3 regions of the Marinilactibacillus sp. Marseille-P9653 genome follow, and region 1 is predicted to be linked to each of the others. Evidence: a T-box and tRNA genes for the amino acid it is inferred to sense, from the RefSeq annotation. Region 1 holds a T-box; the other regions hold tRNA genes.
The links. A T-box is a leader RNA that pairs with one kind of tRNA and senses whether it is charged. The one in region 1 lies ahead of LG377_RS08885 (valine--tRNA ligase), so its partner is inferred to be a tRNA-Val.

Region 1 (7,090 bases):
GTTGATCGGACAAGAGCGCGGAAGCGTTGCTTAAGTTTGCGATTAGATTACTTTCTCCAGTTAGTAAAGCATCTAGCTGCTTATTCATCATGTGTTTGATTGCTTTTGTTTCCAAATAATCACCTTTTCATTTTTATAATAGTTGACTAATACAAGCAATTAAGTTGTAATAACAATTTATTTTGAACCTAATTTATAGAATTTGCTTGTAAGTATAACATAATCCCCTAATATTTGATATACTGTTAAGAAGAGAAAAGTAGGCATCGTTCTTTGCTTGTAAGGCCTAGTCGGAGGGAAATCAAATGACGTTAGAAATCATCGTGATCATTTTAATTGTTTTAATCGTTGCCCTGTACATAACTACTTATTTAGTCAGAAAGAAACATTACAAAAAAATTGACGAACTGGATATCAAGAAAAAAGCGTTGATGGAACAATTTCCAACAACTAAGATACAGTCGATAGATAAAAAAAGTATGACTGGACAATCTCAGGATACAGCAGATGAACTGAAAAAAATATGGGATCTTATTGAAACAAAACAGTTCCCATCTATTGAAAGCTTATTATTCGAAGCGGAGCAGGCAACAGATCGTTATCGCTTTAAAAAGGCGCGCACTGATCAAGAAGCTGCTGAAGAAAAACTGGTAGAAGTACGCCTGGCACTTAAAAATTTAAATGATCAATTAGATGAATTGATGCAACGAGAAGAAGATAATTTAAAAAGAATTGAAACCATCAAAAAAAGGTATCACAGTATTCGAAAAGATTTGCTTGCTAAGAGTTTTTCATTTGGGAGAGCGGTTGATGCGCTTGAAGATAAACTTGGGACAATGGAATCCGATTTTGCAACTTTTTCACATCTAACAGTAACTGGCGATCACGAAGAAGCGAATCAATTATTGAAACAATTGGATGAAACGATTAGCGAGATGGAAATTTACATGGTAGATATTCCAGTGATACTGGAGAAAATAGAAGAAGAAACAAAAGAACAAATCCAAGAATTGGAAAGTGGCTATCAGAGTTTGAAAGAAGAAGAGTACATCTTCCCTGATGATTCTATAAAAGAAGCACTTTCGCTGATTCACGTTAAAATAGAAAGTATCAACAAGGATATAAGTAAACTTGAGATCACTAAAGCGGAAGAAGAATCAGCCGAGTTAGATCAAAAAATCGATTCGGTTTATGATCAATTAGAGCTTGAAATTGAATCCAAGTCGGAAGTAAAAGAACTGCTGAATCAAATTAGAAAAATCCTTCTCTATTTAAAAGAACAGAATCGAAATTTGTTGGTTGAAATCGATCGTCTTTCTCAAAGTTATCATTTGTATCGAGATGAGGCTGAAGGTGCAGAAACTGTGAATGAAAGTATATCGGAACAAGAAAAATTGTTTATGAAAATCAACCAGAATCTAACAGATAAACAAATCGCTTTTTCTGAAGCTAGTGAAAAATTGAATGGCTTATTTGATGAATTAGAAGAACTGAACGAAAAACAGGTAGAAATTAGTTCGAATCTATCCGATTACCGTAATAGTGAGTTAGAAATTAAAGAAGATTTAGAAGAAATGGAATTGGCAATGCGAGAAATGAAGAGATATGTTGAAAGCAAAAACTTACCAGGATTGCCTCAGGAATATTTGGAATTTTTCTTCTACACAACGGATCATGTTCAACAATTAAATCAAGTGCTTGCTAAGCCGCGCTTAGACATGAACGAAGTCTACAAGCTTCATGAAATGTGCGAAGATGATGTAGACAAACTTGCAGATAAGACAGATAAGTTAGTTGATCAAGCGATTTTAAGCGAACTAGTTAGTCAAAGGTTGTATAGATACAAAAATGAGCATAGTGAAGTTGCAGAGACGATTCGTTATAGTCGTAGTTTGTTCACAGAAGATTACGATTATGAGACTTCTTTGAAGATGGTTCGAGAGAAACTTGAATCAATTGAACCAGGAGCTTATGAATCAGTAGAAAAAACCTATTTAAAAGAAAAAAGCTTTGCTCAATAAAAAGAGAAAAGTTGGATTGTGATCGTCTATTCACAGTCCAACTTTTTTTTGCTACTTGATGGGCGTCACTTTTTTGCTATAATGGAACTCGTTTGAATAATCGATTATAGAGAAGTGACTAGATTGAAGAGGTGGAAGATGATTTATTTCGATAATAGTGCGACGACCATGATAGATAGTACAGTTTTAGAGACATATAATAAAGTGAATCAACTTTATTATGGGAACCCTTCTAGTCTGCATGCAATAGGAGAAACAGCCTCTGGTCTACTTAAACAGTCCCGTAGTTTAACAGCAGATCTTTTGGGTGTTCTTCCGGAAGAAATCTTTTTTACTAGTGGTGGTACTGAAGGAGATAATTGGACCATCAAGGGTACAGTTATAGAGAAAATGTCATCCGGAAAGCACTTGATCACAACACAAAGTGAGCACCCAGCAGTGCTTGAAACGTTTAAACAACTGGAACTGCTAGGTTGGGATGTCACTTATCTTCCAGTAAATCAGTACGGTGTGATTTCGTTAGAAGACTTGAGAACTGCACTTAAAAACGATACGGTACTTGTTTCCGTTATGGCAGTAAATAATGAAACGGGGAGTATCCAACCGATAGAAGAAATCGGTAGACTACTCGAAGCTTATCCAACTGTTCACTTCCATGTTGATGCAGTGCAAGCAATTGGAAAAACGGATATCAAGTTAGGGAAGACTAGTCGAATCGATATGGCTGTATTTTCTGGACATAAATTTCATGGACCTAAAGGAACAGGATTTGTTTATATAAAGAATGGTAGAAGAGTATCGCCCCTTTTAAGCGGTGGAGGTCAAGAATCAAACGCAAGAAGCGGAACGGAAAATATTCCAGGAATTGTCTCTATGGCTAAAGCGTTAAAGATACTCTTGGAGTCAAAGGAAGAAAAGCAGCTCGTTATGAATCAGATGATGGATATGCTGAAAAAGGATCTAAGTACACGGAGTAAGGTTACGATATTTTCGCCGGAGATTCACGCTCCGCATATTCTGTGCTTTGGAATAAAAGGGATTAGAGGAGAAGTCATCGTGCACGCTCTGGAAAAACGAGAGATTTATGTATCGACTACAAGTGCTTGTTCCAGTAAAAAACAAAGTGAATCTAGTTCGTTGATTGCAATGGGGATTCCTAAAAAGCAAGCTGAAACGGCTATTAGAGTCAGTTTATCTGAATGGAATACAGAAGACGAGATGACGCAGTTTATTGACCACTTTGATGAGATATATAAAGGATTTAATGGGATTTTTTAGAATAGAAATTGAGGGATAAGATGATTACAGAAGTTATGGCAAGGTATGGGGAACTATCAACTAAAGGTAAAAATCGCAAACTATTTATTAAGCAACTAGGTAAAAATGTAGCGTATGTATTAAATGACTTTCCAGCTCTTACGATTAAAGCGAATAGAGATCGATTGCATATTGAATTGAACGGAGAAGCATACGAAGAAATCGTAGATCGTTTGAAAAAAGTCTTTGGCATTCAAACCATTTCTCCTGTTATAAAAGTGGATAAAACCATTGAACAAGCTAATCTTGCGGCACTTTATTTACTCAACCAAGAGTATAAAGACGGAAAAACATTCAAGATTACTGCTAGAAGAGCCGATCATGACTGGGCGTATGAAACAAATGAAGTGAATCAAATCATTGGTCAGTATATTACAGAAGCTATACCTGGAATCAAAGTTAAAATGAAAAATCCAGATATCAATATCAGAGTTGAAATTAGATTGGATGGAATTTTCCTATCTACTGATTCGATTCAAGGAGCTGGTGGACTTCCGGGAGGTACAAGCGGAAAAGGAATGCTGATGATTTCTGGAGGAATTGATTCTCCGGTAGCAGGGTATTATGCTTTGAAAAGAGGGATAGAATTAGAAGCAGTCCACTTTCACAGCCCACCTTATACAAGCCCGCAGGCGCTCCAAAAAGCAAAAGACCTGACAGGGAAATTAGTTGAATTTACTGGACCCATTACATTTATTGAAGTGCCTTTCACTGAGATACAGGAAACCATTAAAAAATATGTACCTCAAGGTTATATGATGACCATAACGCGACGCATGATGTTGAGATTGACAGACATTATACGGGCACAGCGAAGTGGGTTAGCCATCATTAATGGAGAATCACTTGGACAAGTAGCTTCGCAGACTTTGGAAAGCATGTCTGTAATCTCAGAAGTAACCAATACACCGGTTCTTAGACCGTTGATTTCAATGGATAAGAATGACATCATCAAAATTGCAGAAGAAATCGATACTTTTGATCTATCCATTTTGCCTTATGAAGATTGCTGTACAATATTTTCACCGCCCAAACCGCGGACAAAGCCAAAGTTATCTCACGTACTGGAAAACGAAGCTAAAATAGACATTGAAGGAATGATTGAGAGAGCTATCGTAGGGATCTCTATTGAAAAAATCGGTCTGAATCAGTCAAAAGAAACAGATCAGAAAGCATTATTCGAAGACCTTCTGTAGATTTTGTTGTACAAACAGCTTTCTTACCGTTAAAATGAAACTATTAAAAGATAGAAAGAGGTTATCAGCATGGATGTTAAAATGAAAGGTAAACCACTTACTACTAATGGAGAGATACCCGCTAAAGGGTCGCAAGCTCCAGCGTTCACTTTAAAAGATTTGAATGACCAATCAGTGTCACTTGAAGATTATAAAGGATATGTCGTTTTGATCAGTACGTTTCCGGACATTAACACAAGTACGTGTTCAAGACAGACCGGTAAATTTAATGAAATGGCAGGCACTTTGAAAGATACCAAAATTATTTCTATATCTTCAAACACAGTAGAAGAGCAAAAAGACTGGTGTGCTGCAAAATCAATCGATATGGATCTATTACATGATAGTGAAAGAAGTTTCTCTAAAGATTATGGACTTTATGTAGAAGAAATGGATAAAACTGCTCGAGCAGTTCTTGTGCTAAACAGACAAGGTCAAGTTGTCTATAATGAAGTCGTTAAAGAAATGTCTGAAGATCCAAATTATGAAGCAGCGGTTGCGGCTGCCAAACATGAAGAGGCAGAGATATCTTAAATAAAGCTTTATTTTCAAAGAGTAGTTTGATAGAATATCAATAAATCATAAAAGACCAACTAATTGAATATAGAGCAATGATCAAGAGAAGTATCTGTCGTGTATTCTGTTTAAGAGAATGGGTGTCTGCTGAAAATCCCTAACAGAACCGATAGAGAAGTAGCTTGAGAGCTAACAGAGTGAAATTTGAGTAACTTTGTTTGAAGTAACGGATCATTACATCCGTATATGAAGAGGTTTGAAGGCACAGTCGTGTTCTTTGATCAATTTAGGTGGTACCGCGAATAAGAGCATTCGTCCTATTGTTACAGGACAAATGCTCTTTTTATTTTGTGTTTAATTTGATGTTAAAAATAGGAGATGAGTATATGACAGAAGAAATCAGCATGTCAAAAAAGTATCAGCCTACTGAAGTAGAAGCCGGCAGATACGAACAATGGATTGAAAAAGATTTATTTAAGCCAAGTGGAGATCAAAAAGCAGAGCCTTATTCAATCGTAATTCCGCCTCCAAACGTTACCGGGAAATTACATTTAGGTCATGCTTGGGATACAACACTACAAGATATTATTATTCGTCAGAAAAGAATGCAGGGATTCGATACTTTATGGCTTCCAGGAATGGACCATGCGGGGATTGCTACCCAAGCTAAAGTAGAAGAAAAATTAGCACAAGATGGTATCTCTCGTTATGATCTGGGAAGAGAAAAATTCTTGGAAAAAGTATGGGACTGGAAAGAAGAATATGCGTCAAACATCAGAGCGCAATGGGCTAAAGTCGGGATTTCTGTTGATTATAGTCGGGAGCGATTTACGCTTGATGAAGGATTAAATGATGCTGTTAAAAAGGTCTTTGTCGATCTTTATAACAAAGGATTGATCTACCGTGGAGAATACATCATCAACTGGGATCCTAAAGCTCAAACAGCTTTGTCTGATATCGAAGTTGACCACAAAGATGTTAATGGTGCTTTCTATCATATGAAGTATCCTTTAACAGATGGTTCTGGAGAAGTTGAAATTGCAACGACGAGACCAGAAACGATGCTTGGCGATACGGCTGTTGCCGTACATCCAGAAGACGATCGCTATAAAGATTTAATCGGTAAAACACTTAAATTACCATTAGTAGGTAGAGAACTGCCAATCATTGCGGACGATTATGTTGAAATGGATTTTGGAACAGGTATGGTTAAAATTACACCAGCTCATGATCCAAATGACTTTGAAGTGGGTAATCGTCATGATCTAGAAAGAATCAATGTAATGAATAACGATGGTTCAATGAATGATTTAGCTGGGGAATATGCGGGAATGGATCGATTTGAAGCCCGTAAAGCGATCATCAAAGATTTAAAAGAGCAAGGATATCTGATTAAAGTAGAAGAAATGGTTCATAGTGTAGGACACTCTGAAAGAACAGGAGTCGTAGTTGAACCAAGACTATCTACTCAGTGGTTCGTAAAAATGGATCCTCTGGCTAAAAGAACACTTGATAACCAGAAAACAGATGATAAAGTACATTTCGTACCTGAGCGGTTTGAGAGATCATTTTCAATGTGGATGGAAAACGTCCATGACTGGGTTATATCAAGACAATTATGGTGGGGCCACCGTATACCAGCTTGGTATCACAATGAAACTGGTGAAGTATATGTTAGTGAAACAGAACCTGAAGATAGTCAAAACTGGACCCAAGATAATGATGTTCTAGATACTTGGTTTAGTTCAGCGCTATGGCCATTTTCTACAATGGGTTGGCCAGACAAAGAATCTTCTGACTTTAAACGTTATTATCCTAATAGTACACTTGTAACAGGTTATGATATTATACCTTTCTGGGTAAGTCGTATGATATTCCAGGGATTAGAATTTACAGACAAAAGTCCATTCAAGCATGCCTTGATTCACGGGTTAATTCGTGACGAGCAAGGAAGAAAAATGAGTAAGTCTTTAGGTAACGGGATTGATCCTATGGAAGTGA
Region 2 (7,090 bases), 910 kb from region 1:
GAATGGTTCGCGAGACAGGGTGAAAGCCCCGTATACGACATCTGATCTTACCTAGCTGGTATCCTGAGTACGGCGGAACACGAGAAATTCCGTCGGAATCCGGGAGGACCATCTCCCAAGCCTAAATACTTCCTAGTGACCGATAGTGAACCAGTACCGTGAGGGAAAGGTGAAAAGAACCCCGGAAGGGGAGTGAAACAGCACCTGAAACCGTGTGCTTACAAGTAGTCAAAGCCCTTTTACGGGTGATGGCGTACCTTTTGTAGAATGGACCGGCGAGTGACGATGTCATGCAAGGTTAAGCCGAAGAGGTGGAGCCGCAGCGAAAGCGAGTCTGAATAGGGCGTTTAGTATGCCGTCGTCGACCCGAAACCAAGTGACCTACCCATGTCCAGGGTGAAGGTGCAGTGAAATGCACTGGAGGCCCGAACCCACGTACGTTGAAAAGTGCGGGGATGAGGTGTGGGTAGCGGAGAAATTCCAATCGAACTTGGAGATAGCTGGTTCTCTCCGAAATAGCTTTAGGGCTAGCCTCGGATAGTGCATCGTGGAGGTAGAGCGACTGTTTGGACTAGGGGCCCTTATCGGGTTACCGAATCCTGATAAACTCCGAATGCCACTGTATGTAGATCCGGGAGTCACACTGCGAGTGATAAGATCCGTAGTGGAAAGGGAAACAGCCCAGACCGTCGGTTAAGGTCCCAAAATTCTTGTTAAGTGGAAAAGGATGTGGGACTGCTCAGACAACTAGGATGTTGGCTTAGAAGCAGCCATCATTTAAAGAGTGCGTAATAGCTCACTAGTCGAGTGGTCCTGCGCCGAAAATTTACCGGGGCTAAACAAGATACCGAAACCACGGATAGAACCTTATGGTTCTATGGTAGGAGAGCGTTCTAAGGGCATTGAAGCAAGATCGTGAGGACTTGTGGAGCGCTTAGAAGTGAGAATGCCGGTATGAGTAGCGAAACACGGGTGAGAATCCCGTGCACCGAATGACTAAGGTTTCCTGGGGAAGGCTCGTCCTCCCAGGGTTAGTCGGGACCTAAGCCGAGGCCGATAGGCGTAGGCGATGGACAACAGGTAGAGATTCCTGTACCAGTCTGCTTTGTTTGAACAATGGAGGGACGCAGAAGGCTAAGATAAGCGCGCTGTTGGATATGCGCGCCCAAGCAATAAGTCTTGATATGAGTCAAATGCTTATATCTATACGGACAAGTTGTGATGGGGAGGGAAATTATAGTACCGAAGTATCTGATGTCACACTGTCAAGAAAAGCTTCTAGTTAGAAGTAGGCTGCCCGTACCGCAAACCGACACAGGTAGTCGAGGAGAGAATCCTAAGGTGATCGAGAGAACTCTCGTTAAGGAACTCGGCAAAATGACCCCGTAACTTCGGGAGAAGGGGTGCTGACCATCTGGTCAGCCGCAGTGAATAGGCCCAAGCGACTGTTTACCAAAAACACAGGTCTCTGCTAATTCGAAAGAAGATGTATAGGGGCTGACACCTGCCCGGTGCTGGAAGGTTAAGAGGAAAGGTTAGCTTCGGCGAAGCTTTGAATTGAAGCCCCAGTAAACGGCGGCCGTAACTATAACGGTCCTAAGGTAGCGAAATTCCTTGTCGGGTAAGTTCCGACCCGCACGAAAGGTGTAACGATTTGGGCACTGTCTCAACGAGAGACTCGGTGAAATTATAGTACCTGTGAAGATGCAGGTTACCCGCGACAGGACGGAAAGACCCCATGGAGCTTTACTGTAGTTTGATATTGAGTGTCTGTACAGCTTGTACAGGATAGGTAGGAGCCAATGAAGCCAGAACGCCAGTTTTGGTGGAGGCAATGGTGGGATACTACCCTCGCTGTATGGCCACTCTAACCCGCAACCGTAATCCGGTTGGGAGACAGTGTCAGATGGGCAGTTTGACTGGGGCGGTCGCCTCCTAAAGAGTAACGGAGGCGCCCAAAGGTTCCCTCAGAATGGTTGGAAATCATTCGCAGAGTGTAAAGGCAAAAGGGAGCTTGACTGCGAGACCTACAAGTCGAGCAGGGACGAAAGTCGGGCTTAGTGATCCGGTGGTTCCGTATGGAAGGGCCATCGCTCAACGGATAAAAGCTACCCTGGGGATAACAGGCTTATCTCCCCCAAGAGTTCACATCGACGGGGAGGTTTGGCACCTCGATGTCGGCTCGTCGCATCCTGGGGCTGTAGTCGGTCCCAAGGGTTGGGCTGTTCGCCCATTAAAGCGGCACGCGAGCTGGGTTCAGAACGTCGTGAGACAGTTCGGTCCCTATCCGTCGCGGGCGTTGGAAATTTGAGAAGAGCTATCCTTAGTACGAGAGGACCGGGATGGACACACCGCTGGTGTACCAGTTGTCTTGCCAAAGGCATCGCTGGGTAGCTATGTGTGGACGGGATAAACGCTGAAAGCATCTAAGCGTGAAGCCCCCTTCAAGATGAGATTTCCCATTCCTTTAAGGAAGTAAGATCCCTGAAAGATGATCAGGTAGATAGGCTGGAAGTGGAAGTACAGTGATGTATGGAGCGGACCAGTACTAATCGATCGAGGACTTAACCACAAAACGGGGTTAAGAGTATGAGGGTGTTGCGTCAAAACATGTTTGCAAGAATTCAACTATCTAGTTTTCAGAGAACAACGTTCTCTTATAAAAAGAAAAGAGTCATTGTGCGGTAATGATGGCGGGAAGGATCCACCTGTTCCCATTCCGAACACAGCCGTTAAGCTTCCCAGCGCCGAGGATAGTGAGGGGTTTCCCCTTGTGAAAGCAGGACGTTGCCGTGCAAGCTCTTGATTTTTTATTTTTGGAGGTTTAGCTCAGTTGGGAGAGCATCTGCCTTACAAGCAGAGGGTCAGCGGTTCGAGCCCGTTAACCTCCATTTTTTTGAGCCGTTAGCTCAGTCGGTAGAGCATCTGACTTTTAATCAGAGGGTCGCAGGTTCGAACCCTGCACGGCTCATTACACAGTAATGTGTAATGATAAATATCTTAAACGCGGATGTGGCGGAATTGGCAGACGCACTAGATTTAGGATCTAGCGCTTCACGGCGTGGGGGTTCAAGTCCCTCCATCCGCATGTTTATATTTATATTATTGTGCCGGCTTAGCTCAGTTGGTAGAGCAACTGATTTGTAATCAGTAGGTCGAGGGTTCAAATCCTTTAGCCGGCATTTCAGCGAAAGTAGTTCAGTGGTAGAACATCACCTTGCCAAGGTGGGGGTCGCGGGTTCGAATCCCGTCTTTCGCTTGATCGACTTTCAATCAGAAGTTGATAATTTAATAGACAAATTTGTCTTCTACAAAGCTTATTATGCCCTATCATTAGCCGGGGTGGCGGAATTGGTAGACGCACAGGACTTAAAATCCTGCGGTGAGTATTCACCGTGCCGGTTCGACTCCGGCCCTCGGCACTTAACTTAATAGCACCCTTAGCTCAATTGGATAGAGTACCTGACTACGAATCAGGCGGTTAGAGGTTCGACTCCTCTAGGGTGCATTTTTAAAGCATACGGGAAGTAGCTCAGCTTGGTAGAGCACTTGGTTTGGGACCAAGGGGTCGCAGGTTCGAATCCTGTCTTCCCGATTTCTTATGAAGAAAACGCCGTATTGCTTTCTTACATAGGACGATGGCGGTGTAGCTCAGCTGGCTAGAGCGTACGGTTCATACCCGTGAGGTCGTGGGTTCGACTCCCTCCGCCGCTATATCTAATTATAGTAAGCGGACCTTTAGCTCAGTTGGTTAGAGCAGACGGCTCATAACCGTCCGGTCGCAGGTTCGAGTCCTGCAAGGTCCATTAATACATTTTTTATTATCGCGGGGTAGAGCAGTTGGCAGCTCGTCGGGCTCATAACCCGGAGGTCACAGGTTCGAGTCCTGTCCCCGCAATTGAAACAAAGAGCATGGTCCCGTAGTGTAGCGGTTATCACGCCTGCCTGTCACGCAGGAGATCGCGGGTTCGAATCCCGTCGGGACCGTTCAACATTATGCGGGTGTAGTTTAGTGGTAAAACCACAGCCTTCCAAGCTGTCGTCGCGAGTTCGATTCTCGTCACCCGCTTTTTGTTTGGGGCCTATAGCTCAGCTGGTTAGAGCGCACGCCTGATAAGCGTGAGGTCGGTGGTTCGAGTCCACTTAGGCCCATTCGTATCATTTATTGATATGGGGAAGTACTCAAGTGGCTGAAGAGGCGCCCCTGCTAAGGGTGTAGGTCGTTTACGCGGCGCGAGGGTTCAAATCCCTCCTTCTCCGTTTTTATTTTTTTATTGCAAGGCCCCTTGGTCAAGCGGTTAAGACACCGCCCTTTCACGGCGGTAACACGGGTTCGAATCCCGTAGGGGTCATTAGCAGGAAACTGCTACTATAGATTTACTGGAGGATTACCCAAGTCCGGCTTAAGGGAACGGTCTTGAAAACCGTCAGGTGTGTAAAAACGCGCGTGGGTTCGAATCCCACATCCTCCTTACCAAATTAAGAACGATCTGGTCCCGTAGTGTAGCGGTTATCACGCCTGCCTGTCACGCAGGAGATCGCGGGTTCGAATCCCGTCGGGACCGTTTGTTGTTTTGGCGCAGTAGCTCAGTTGGTAGAGCAACGGATTGAAGCTCCGTGTGTCGGCAGTTCGACTCTGTCCTGCGCCATTTTTTTTGCGTTGCGGGTGTAGTTTAGTGGTAAAACCACAGCCTTCCAAGCTGTCGTCGCGAGTTCGATTCTCGTCACCCGCTTCATATAAAAAGCGATTCATCTTAAATGATGAATCGCTTTTTTTGTACTCAATGATTTACTACTCGAATGATATATTCTAGTGGAAGCTATTAAAGGTTCTACGTCAAATGACGTTGGTGAAGAATTTAGATAATCAAGAATGATCTCAGGAAGAGATTGCACGGCTAGCTTACGCTACTGTGCAGTCTCTTCCTTTTTCTATTATTCGATGTTTAAATCTAATTGGTTTTAAATTGAAATGTAGGATAATACGATTTTTATAGTGAATAAAGTTCTTGTAGCCATAGGCTACCCGGTTTAATACTTTGATCTTGTTATTGATTCCCTCTATCTTTCCGTTGTTATAAGGGTAAATAAAGGTGTTTTGGATATGAGTGAAATGAGTTCTTAGCGTCTTTAAACTAGTTTTCATGTATCCAGATAGTTCAGGAGAAGCAGGTTGATCTAAAATAGCTCTTAACTGCTTTGAGTCATTCTCTTCAACGGACTTGAGAACAGCTTGGTAGACCCTATACGTTTCTTTCAGTTCTGGATCATAAGCCAACATCTCTGAAACAATTGCGGCTTCCAAACGTTGCCCAAACAGCGGAAACTATTGATAAACGGTATAAGATAATTCAGACTCTTTCTTCAGAAGTTTTTTCCAGAATCGTTTTAATCGTCTGTATTTCTTTTGATCTTCTCCATTAGAGGTTCGAAGTCGATTCATGACTTTTACGCGTGTCTTGTTCATGGATCGATTCACGAGCTGAACGATATGAAATCGATCGATAATGATATCAGCGTTCGGAAACAGTTCAGGTAAGAAGCTGACGTAACTGGCATTCATATCTGTCGTAATAGTTTTAACCTGATTTCTTTGCTTTTGACTATATCGAGAATAGAAGTGATCTTTGTTTGTTCGTGTATCTCTACTTGGTAGAATATCTAATATCGTACCTGTCACAACATCGATATACTCAAAAGCCATTTGGCCTTCACCATACTTGAATTCATCCACTGACAAGTTCTCAGGCAATGAATGATAGTAAGGTCGATAATACTTCACTTGTTCATTGATGATTCTTTGAATGGTTGTGGCAGAGACAGTCGTCTCTTCAGACAAGCTCTTGATTGAACGTGCGTCAGCTGACTTCGTCAGTATTTCTGCTTTGATGAAGTTAGAAATAAAGCACTGCTCTTTTACAATGGGTGTTTCGGCAGTAAACGTTGATCCACAAGATTTACATTTGAACCGCTGCTTTTTCACTCTGAGATAGGTCGGATAAATACCAGACATCGGAAAAGTGATTCTAGAGGTCTGAGTCCCATTTTTATAGATAGAGAAGTTTTTGTTTGGCACCTGACATTTTTTACATTCCGTAGGAGTATAAGTCAGTGTACAGTCTATAAATTTGCATTTCTTTTGTTTATGTAGGCCATAAGAAACGCAGTTATTTTTAAAGACTATATTTTTGTCTTGAATATCTAGTACTTTTTGCATATCATTTGAAGTAGGCAAGTGAGTTCCCCCTATAGATGTTTGGTTTTAGGCGACTATCATTCTACAGGAGAACTCACTTGTTTTCTATTTTTTTAGAAAAAAATGACGCTAGTGATTTCTCACCAACGTCATATATTATAGAACCCTATTAAACTACTTTGTTAAAGGCTTTACGTAACAGATAATTCTAGCGGATTCTTTGAATCCTGAATTCGTGTGAAAAAAATGCTCTCAGTGTTCTTGAAGGAACAATCACTTGCAAATTCAGTGCATCCTTGTTGAAAGGCTCACTGTTCACAGTGTTCTAGTAATACTTGAGCTATCTTATGTCTTCTGTAATACGGTTCTACATAAATACCTTCTAAATATCCTACTGGAGATGTGTTTGTGCCTTCCACGTAAGTCATGTCTTAAAGAAGTCTGCGCATAACCGATAGCTTTATCATCCATATAGTAAAGGTAAGCAGTGGATAGGTTACACTCAGTTGGACAGAAAAGATAAGGTGTGTATACTAAACACAACATACACAGGAGGAATCTATCATGTCTACTCGTCGTCCACGTCGAACTTATACAGAAGAATTTAAGAAACAAATTGTTGATTTACACAAAGCAGGAAAATCAAGAAAAGAAATCATAGAAGAATATGATCTTACAGGATCGGCTTTTGACAAATGGGTACGTCAACATAGTCAAACCGGTTCATTCAAAGAAAGAGATAACTTAACACCTGAACAGAAAGAATTGAAAGAATTAAGGAAAGCAAATACCCAGCTTAAGATGGAAAATGATATTTTAAAGCAAGCGGCGCTGATATTCGGGCGAAAGTCGAAGTAATCAAACGCAACAAACATAACTATTCTATATCAGCGA
Region 3 (7,090 bases), 1.8 Mb from region 1:
CTATTACGCACTCTTTAAATGATGGCTGCTTCTAAGCCAACATCCTAGTTGTCTGAGCAGTCCCACATCCTTTTCCACTTAACAAGAATTTTGGGACCTTAACCGACGGTCTGGGCTGTTTCCCTTTCCACTACGGATCTTATCACTCGCAGTGTGACTCCCGGATCTACATACAGTGGCATTCGGAGTTTATCAGGATTCGGTAACCCGATAAGGGCCCCTAGTCCAAACAGTCGCTCTACCTCCACGATGCACTATCCGAGGCTAGCCCTAAAGCTATTTCGGAGAGAACCAGCTATCTCCAAGTTCGATTGGAATTTCTCCGCTACCCACACCTCATCCCCGCACTTTTCAACGTACGTGGGTTCGGGCCTCCAGTGCATTTCACTGCACCTTCACCCTGGACATGGGTAGGTCACTTGGTTTCGGGTCGACGACGGCATACTAAACGCCCTATTCAGACTCGCTTTCGCTGCGGCTCCACCTCTTCGGCTTAACCTTGCATGACATCGTCACTCGCCGGTCCATTCTACAAAAGGTACGCCATCACCCGTAAAAGGGCTTTGACTACTTGTAAGCACACGGTTTCAGGTGCTGTTTCACTCCCCTTCCGGGGTTCTTTTCACCTTTCCCTCACGGTACTGGTTCACTATCGGTCACTAGGAAGTATTTAGGCTTGGGAGATGGTCCTCCCGGATTCCGACGGAATTTCTCGTGTTCCGCCGTACTCAGGATACCAGCTAGGTAAGATCAGATGTCGTATACGGGGCTTTCACCCTGTCTCGCGAACCATTCCAGGTTCTTCTACTATCTTTACTCGTCCATATCGCCGGTCCTACAACCCCAAAGAGCAAGCTCTTTGGTTTGGCCTCTTCCCGTTTCGCTCGCCGCTACTCAGGGAATCGCATTTGCTTTCTCTTCCTGCAGGTACTTAGATGTTTCAGTTCCCCACGTCTACCTTCTTCTCAGCTATGTATTCACTGAAAAGATATCACCCTATGACTGGTGATGGGTTCCCCCATTCGGAAATCTTTGGATCAAAGCTCACTTACAGCTCCCCAAAGCATATCGGTGTTCGTCCCGTCCTTCGTCGGCTCCTAGTGCCAAGGCATCCACCGTGCGCCCTTGTTCACTTAACCTTGCGGTTAAGAGTATGATATTAATTAGCGATGAGAGTTCTATTCAAGGAACAAAACTTTCTCAATTTGTTAATCTCGGTGTTGTTTCTTAACATGTTTGTTATTAATTCAACTATCCAGTTTTCAAAGAACAAAGTATAGAAGGAATAAATCCTTCAAAACTAAACAAAGTAAAGTAACCTGTGCAAGGTTCCGTTTGCCCTTAAGGCAATATCCTTAGAAAGGAGGTGATCCAGCCGCACCTTCCGATACGGCTACCTTGTTACGACTTCACCCCAATCATCCATCCCACCTTCGGCGGCTGGCTCCCCTAAGGGTTACCCTACCGACTTCGGGTGTTACGGACTTTCGTGGTGTGACGGGCGGTGTGTACAAGACCCGGGAACGTATTCACCGCGGCGTTCTGATCCGCGATTACTAGCGATTCCAGCTTCATGCAGGCGAGTTGCAGCCTACAATCCGAACTGAGAATGGCTTTAAGAGATTAGCTCAACCTTGCGGTCTGGCGACTCGTTGTACCATCCATTGTAGCACGTGTGTAGCCCAAGTCATAAGGGGCATGATGATTTGACGTCATCCCCGCCTTCCTCCGGTTTATCACCGGCAGTCTCGCTAGAGTGCCCAACTGAATGCTGGCAACTAACAATAGGGGTTGCGCTCGTTACGGGACTTAACCCAACATCTCACGACACGAGCTGACGACAACCATGCACCACCTGTCACTCTGTCCCCGAAGGGAAAGCTCTATCTCTAGAGTGTTCAGAGGATGTCAAGACTTGGTAAGGTTCTTCGCGTTGCTTCGAATTAAACCACATGCTCCACCGCTTGTGCGGGTCCCCGTCAATTCCTTTGAGTTTCAGCCTTGCGGCCGTACTCCCCAGGCGGAGTGCTTAATGCGTTAGCTCCAGCACTGAAGGGCGGAAACACTCCAACACTTAGCACTCATCGTTTACGGCGTGGACTACCAGGGTATCTAATCCTGTTCGCTCCCCACGCTTTCGAGCCTCAGCGTCAATTACAGACCAGAAAGTCGCCTTCGCCACTGGTGTTCCTCCATATATCTACGCATTTCACCGCTACACATGGAATTCCACTTTCCTCTTCTGCATTCAAGTCTTCCAGTTTCCAATGACATTCCACGGTTGAGCCGTGGGCTTTCACATCAGACTTAAAAGACCGCCTGCGCTCGCTTTACGCCCAATAAATCCGGACAACGCTTGTCACCTACGTATTACCGCGGCTGCTGGCACGTAGTTAGCCGTGACTTTCTGGTTAGATACCGTCAAGGTCGGGGCAGTTACTACCCGACTTATTCTTCTCTAACAACAGAGCTTTACGATCCGAAGACCTTCTTCACTCACGCGGTATTGCTCCATCAGGTTTTCACCCATTGTGGAAGATTCCCTACTGCTGCCTCCCGTAGGAGTCTGGGCCGTGTCTCAGTCCCAGTGTGGCCGATCACCCTCTCAGGTCGGCTACGTATCAAAGCCTTGGTAAGCCATTACCTTACCAACTAGCTAATACGCCGCGGGTCCATCCATAAGTGGCAGCCGAAGCCACCTTTCATCTAAGAGACAGGCGTCTCAAAGACCTATGCGGTATTAGCATCCGTTTCCGAATGTTATCCCCCTCTTATGGGCAGGTTACCCACGTGTTACTCACCCGTTCGCCACTAATCCATTCTCTGCAAGCAGAGAATTTCATCGTTCGACTTGCATGTATTAGGCATACCGCCAGCGTTCGTCCTGAGCCAGGATCAAACTCTCGTTTTAAGTGTTTGACTTGCTCATTGATTAAAAATTGTGAATGAACCTTGTTCATTCGTTTAGTTGTCTTGATTCATAAATGAATCGAAGACCCCTGCACATTTGGTTGTTTTTACTTTGTTCAGTTTTCAAAGATCTACTCTTTATTGTTTCGTGTTATGTCGTTGCCGCTTTAACAGCAACTCATATATCATACCATGTTGTTGTTTTGATGTCAACAACTTTTTTAAAAGTTGTTTTTGATCAAGTTACTCGATCAAGTTGATATCTTTAACAGCAACCTATATATCATATCACGCTGCTACATTAGTGTCAACAGCTTTTTGAAAAAGTATTTGCTTTTTCAATACCGGCGGCCGGAGTCGAACCGGCACGCCCTAACGGGCACTGGATTTTGAGTCCAGCGCGTCTACCAATTCCGCCACGCCGGCCTGTTAAGTCTATTTAACTGTCAGACAAGGCGGTAACCGGATTTGAACCGGTGATGAAGGTTTTGCAGACCTCTGCCTTACCACTTGGCTATACCGCCATACAATTTATTCATTTGGTATGAAACTGGGCTACCAGGATTCGAACCTGGGGAATGACGGGATCAAAACCCGCTGCCTTACCGCTTGGCTATAGCCCAAAAATCAAAGGGCGACTGATGGGGATCGAACCCACGAATGCCGAGACCACAACCCGGTGCGTTAACCACTTCGCCACAATCGCCATAATATTTAATTGAACCACAGGGGTAGTAGGAATCGAACCCACATTGATGGTTTTGGAGACCATAGTTCTACCGTTAAACTATACCCCTAAAAATGGAGGGAGTAGGATTCGAACCTACGAACCCGAAGGAGCGGATTTACAGTCCGCCGCGTTTAGCCACTTCGCTATCCCTCCAATGGCGCAGGACAGAGTCGAACTGCCGACACACGGAGCTTCAATCCGTTGCTCTACCAACTGAGCTACTGCGCCTTGGAAAATGTTACTACGGTCCCGACGGGATTCGAACCCGCGATCTCCTGCGTGACAGGCAGGCGTGATAACCGCTACACTACGGGACCATATAATTATTCAATTTTGAATTGCGGGGACAGGACTCGAACCTGCGACCTCCGGGTTATGAGCCCGACGAGCTGCCAACTGCTCTACCCCGCGATCATTTAAAAGGAGGATGTGGGATTCGAACCCACGCGCGTTTTTACACACCTGACGGTTTTCAAGACCGTTCCCTTAAGCCGGACTTGGGTAATCCTCCAGTAAATCTATAGTAGCAGTCTCCTGCTAATGACCCCTACGGGATTCGAACCCGTGTTACCGCCGTGAAAGGGCGGTGTCTTAACCGCTTGACCAAGGGGCCGGTTAAGTGACTTTATTAATATGAAACAATGGGCCTAAGTGGACTCGAACCACCGACCTCACGCTTATCAGGCGTGCGCTCTAACCAGCTGAGCTATAGGCCCCAAACAAAAAGCGGGTGACGAGAATCGAACTCGCGACGACAGCTTGGAAGGCTGTGGTTTTACCACTAAACTACACCCGCATAAAGTTGAACGGTCCCGACGGGATTCGAACCCGCGATCTCCTGCGTGACAGGCAGGCGTGATAACCGCTACACTACGGGACCAAGTTAATTTTGTTTGGATTGCGGGGACAGGACTCGAACCTGTGACCTCCGGGTTATGAGCCCGACGAGCTGCCAACTGCTCTACCCCGCGATAATATCGAACGATTGAAAATGGACCTTGCAGGATTCGAACCTGCGACCGGACGGTTATGAGCCGTCTGCTCTAACCAACTGAGCTAAAGGTCCAATTTTCTGAAAAACAATGATAGCGGCGGAGGGAGTCGAACCCACGACCTCACGGGTATGAACCGTACGCTCTAGCCAGCTGAGCTACACCGCCATTATAAAATGGCTCTTTTAGAAAAATCGGGAAGACAGGATTCGAACCTGCGACCCCTTGGTCCCAAACCAAGTGCTCTACCAAGCTGAGCTACTTCCCGTACTTTACTTTTTCCTTTCGGAAATGCACCCTAGAGGAGTCGAACCTCTAACCGCCTGATTCGTAGTCAGGTACTCTATCCAATTGAGCTAAGGGTGCGAGTATTTCAAATGCCGAGGGCCGGAATCGAACCGGCACGGTGAAAACTCACCGCAGGATTTTAAGTCCTGTGCGTCTACCAGTTCCGCCACCCCGGCAATTACTGTTAAGACTAAGTAAATATTCATTCGCTTTATCTATAACCAAGCGAAAGACGGGATTCGAACCCGCGACCCCCACCTTGGCAAGGTGATGTTCTACCACTGAACTACTTTCGCTGAAATGCCGGCTAAAGGATTTGAACCCTCGACCTACTGATTACAAATCAGTTGCTCTACCAACTGAGCTAAGCCGGCTTGAATCTTTTAAATGAACTATGCGGATGGAGGGACTTGAACCCCCACGCCGTGAAGCGCTAGATCCTAAATCTAGTGCGTCTGCCAATTCCGCCACATCCGCGCTGTTCTATTTAGCTTGCACATCACTATGCAATGAGCCGTGCAGGGTTCGAACCTGCGACCCTCTGATTAAAAGTCAGATGCTCTACCGACTGAGCTAACGGCTCCGAAAAAATTATGGAGGTTAACGGGCTCGAACCGCTGACCCTCTGCTTGTAAGGCAGATGCTCTCCCAACTGAGCTAAACCTCCAATAATACAATCAAACGATTGCTGCATAACGACGTCCTGCTTTCACAAGGAGAAACCCCTCACTATCCTCGGCGCTGAGAAGCTTAACTTCTGTGTTCGAAATGGAAACAGGTGGATCCTTCTCGCCATAACCGCTATACAGTTTTCGTGCTGGCGCTAAAAGAAATAATCAATTAGCAGCAACTCTTATATAATACAATGGGATTATATCTTTGTCAATCATTTTAATAAAAAAATAAAAGAAAAATGCCGGAACAAGCTTTCCGACATTTCCCTTTTATTGGAACAATACCTAGAAAAAGCTTATTTGTCCCAGTTTTGATCAATAAAATCGACTCTTCCTGAACCTTTACTATATCTCTTATAGTGCGCTGATTCTTTTTTGTAAAAGTCTTGATGATAGTCTTCCGCTTCATAAAACGGTTGAGCTGGTTCAATTGTCGTTACGATAGGACGATCGAAGCGACCACTTTCATTTAATGCTTTTTTTGAAGCCTCTGCCGTTTCTCTTTGTTCATCGTTGTTATAGAATATAACGGGTCTATAAGAATCTCCACGGTCAGCAAATTGTCCACCTGCATCTGTAGGGTCGGTTTGTTGCCAGTAAATTTCTACTAACTCTTCATATGAAATCTTTGAAGGATCATATTTGATTTCAACAGCTTCGGTATGACCTGTTGTTCCTGAAGTCACCTGTCTGTAAGTTGGATTTTCTACAGTGCCACCAGTATATCCTGAAGTTACTTTTTCTATTCCTGGCAAACTATCGAATGGTTTCACCATACACCAGAAACAACCTCCTGCAAATATCGCTGTTTCAAAATTTTTCTCAGACATAATTTCCCTCCTAATCGATTGGGTACAACTCATTATATCACCAATTCAATCCACCCTTTAATCGAAACAACTTATAAACTCTTTTACCTGATTTCTGTTATACCACCCATATAAGGAACAAGGACTTCCGGCACCTTAACTGAACCGTCTTCTTGCTGGTAATTTTCTAGAATAGCTGCAACGGTTCTTCCAATAGCTAGTCCTGAACCATTTAATGTATGAACATAATCTATTTTGCCGTCTTCTTCTTTTCTATAACGGATTTTTGCTCTTCTGGCCTGGAAAGCTTCCGTATTTGAACAAGAACTAATTTCTCTATAGGTGTCTTGTGCTGGAATCCATACTTCAAGGTCATATGTTTTAGCTGCAGCAAATCCTGTATCCCCAGTAGATAGAAGTACAACTCTATATGGAAGATTCAGTTTCTGAAGGATTGCTTCAGCATTTGCCGTCATTTTCTCTAATTCTTCATAAGAGTCTTCTGGTTTTGCAAATTTGATCATTTCAACTTTATTGAATTGGTGTAATCTGATTAGACCTCTAGTGTCTCTTCCGGCACTCCCTGCTTCAGAACGGAATGATGGAGATAAAGCAGTGAAGTACTTCGGTAGATCTGCCTCTTCTAGAATTTCGTCTCTGTAGTAATTTGTCAGTGGTACTTCAGCT

Region 2: it has a tRNA-Val gene. The T-box ahead of LG377_RS08885 (valine--tRNA ligase) is inferred to sense a tRNA for this amino acid. The anticodon was not compared.
Region 3: it has a tRNA-Val gene. The T-box ahead of LG377_RS08885 (valine--tRNA ligase) is inferred to sense a tRNA for this amino acid. The anticodon was not compared.

Annotation. Positions count from the first base shown of each region.
Region 1 covers NZ_CAKAKH010000001.1:1,821,401-1,828,490, reverse strand. Annotated here, with positions in the region: gene LG377_RS08910 (GAF domain-containing protein) at 1-91, opposite strand, end outside; gene LG377_RS08905 (septation ring formation regulator EzrA) at 306-2,021, shown strand; gene LG377_RS08900 (cysteine desulfurase family protein) at 2,160-3,299, shown strand; gene thiI (tRNA uracil 4-sulfurtransferase ThiI) at 3,320-4,534, shown strand; gene tpx (thiol peroxidase) at 4,604-5,107, shown strand; T-box leader at 5,176-5,412, shown strand; gene LG377_RS08885 (valine--tRNA ligase) at 5,476-7,090, shown strand, end outside.
Region 2 covers NZ_CAKAKH010000001.1:914,818-921,907, forward strand. Annotated here, with positions in the region: rRNA gene LG377_RS04570 (23S ribosomal RNA) at 1-2,572, shown strand, start outside; rRNA gene rrf (5S ribosomal RNA) at 2,681-2,796, shown strand; tRNA gene LG377_RS04580 (tRNA-Val) at 2,819-2,891, shown strand; tRNA gene LG377_RS04585 (tRNA-Lys) at 2,899-2,971, shown strand; tRNA gene LG377_RS04590 (tRNA-Leu) at 3,007-3,088, shown strand; tRNA gene LG377_RS04595 (tRNA-Thr) at 3,110-3,182, shown strand; tRNA gene LG377_RS04600 (tRNA-Gly) at 3,188-3,259, shown strand; tRNA gene LG377_RS04605 (tRNA-Leu) at 3,337-3,422, shown strand; tRNA gene LG377_RS04610 (tRNA-Arg) at 3,435-3,508, shown strand; tRNA gene LG377_RS04615 (tRNA-Pro) at 3,522-3,595, shown strand; tRNA gene LG377_RS04620 (tRNA-Met) at 3,641-3,714, shown strand; tRNA gene LG377_RS04625 (tRNA-Ile) at 3,733-3,806, shown strand; tRNA gene LG377_RS04630 (tRNA-Met) at 3,826-3,898, shown strand; tRNA gene LG377_RS04635 (tRNA-Asp) at 3,915-3,987, shown strand; tRNA gene LG377_RS04640 (tRNA-Gly) at 3,999-4,069, shown strand; tRNA gene LG377_RS04645 (tRNA-Ile) at 4,079-4,152, shown strand; tRNA gene LG377_RS04650 (tRNA-Ser) at 4,173-4,260, shown strand; tRNA gene LG377_RS04655 (tRNA-Glu) at 4,281-4,352, shown strand; tRNA gene LG377_RS04660 (tRNA-Ser) at 4,383-4,472, shown strand; tRNA gene LG377_RS04665 (tRNA-Asp) at 4,493-4,565, shown strand; tRNA gene LG377_RS04670 (tRNA-Phe) at 4,577-4,649, shown strand; tRNA gene LG377_RS04675 (tRNA-Gly) at 4,663-4,733, shown strand; partial or broken gene LG377_RS04680 (ISL3 family transposase) at 4,904-6,217, opposite strand; gene LG377_RS12515 (GNAT family N-acetyltransferase) at 6,505-6,624, opposite strand; one part of gene LG377_RS04690 (IS3 family transposase) at 6,761-7,046, shown strand; one part of gene LG377_RS04690 (IS3 family transposase) at 7,046-7,090, shown strand, end outside.
Region 3 covers NZ_CAKAKH010000001.1:4,405-11,494, forward strand. Annotated here, with positions in the region: rRNA gene LG377_RS00020 (23S ribosomal RNA) at 1-1,139, opposite strand, end outside; rRNA gene LG377_RS00025 (16S ribosomal RNA) at 1,360-2,911, opposite strand; tRNA gene LG377_RS00030 (tRNA-Leu) at 3,253-3,336, opposite strand; tRNA gene LG377_RS00035 (tRNA-Cys) at 3,364-3,434, opposite strand; tRNA gene LG377_RS00040 (tRNA-Gln) at 3,461-3,533, opposite strand; tRNA gene LG377_RS00045 (tRNA-His) at 3,544-3,616, opposite strand; tRNA gene LG377_RS00050 (tRNA-Trp) at 3,637-3,707, opposite strand; tRNA gene LG377_RS00055 (tRNA-Tyr) at 3,713-3,793, opposite strand; tRNA gene LG377_RS00060 (tRNA-Phe) at 3,796-3,868, opposite strand; tRNA gene LG377_RS00065 (tRNA-Asp) at 3,885-3,957, opposite strand; tRNA gene LG377_RS00070 (tRNA-Met) at 3,979-4,051, opposite strand; tRNA gene LG377_RS00075 (tRNA-Ser) at 4,062-4,151, opposite strand; tRNA gene LG377_RS00080 (tRNA-Glu) at 4,182-4,253, opposite strand; tRNA gene LG377_RS00085 (tRNA-Ile) at 4,283-4,356, opposite strand; tRNA gene LG377_RS00090 (tRNA-Gly) at 4,366-4,436, opposite strand; tRNA gene LG377_RS00095 (tRNA-Asp) at 4,448-4,520, opposite strand; tRNA gene LG377_RS00100 (tRNA-Met) at 4,539-4,611, opposite strand; tRNA gene LG377_RS00105 (tRNA-Ile) at 4,633-4,706, opposite strand; tRNA gene LG377_RS00110 (tRNA-Met) at 4,727-4,800, opposite strand; tRNA gene LG377_RS00115 (tRNA-Pro) at 4,827-4,900, opposite strand; tRNA gene LG377_RS00120 (tRNA-Arg) at 4,925-4,998, opposite strand; tRNA gene LG377_RS00125 (tRNA-Leu) at 5,011-5,096, opposite strand; tRNA gene LG377_RS00130 (tRNA-Gly) at 5,145-5,216, opposite strand; tRNA gene LG377_RS00135 (tRNA-Thr) at 5,222-5,294, opposite strand; tRNA gene LG377_RS00140 (tRNA-Leu) at 5,316-5,397, opposite strand; tRNA gene LG377_RS00145 (tRNA-Lys) at 5,431-5,503, opposite strand; tRNA gene LG377_RS00150 (tRNA-Val) at 5,515-5,587, opposite strand; rRNA gene rrf (5S ribosomal RNA) at 5,611-5,726, opposite strand; gene msrA (peptide-methionine (S)-S-oxide reductase MsrA) at 5,891-6,424, opposite strand; gene serS (serine--tRNA ligase) at 6,508-7,090, opposite strand, start outside.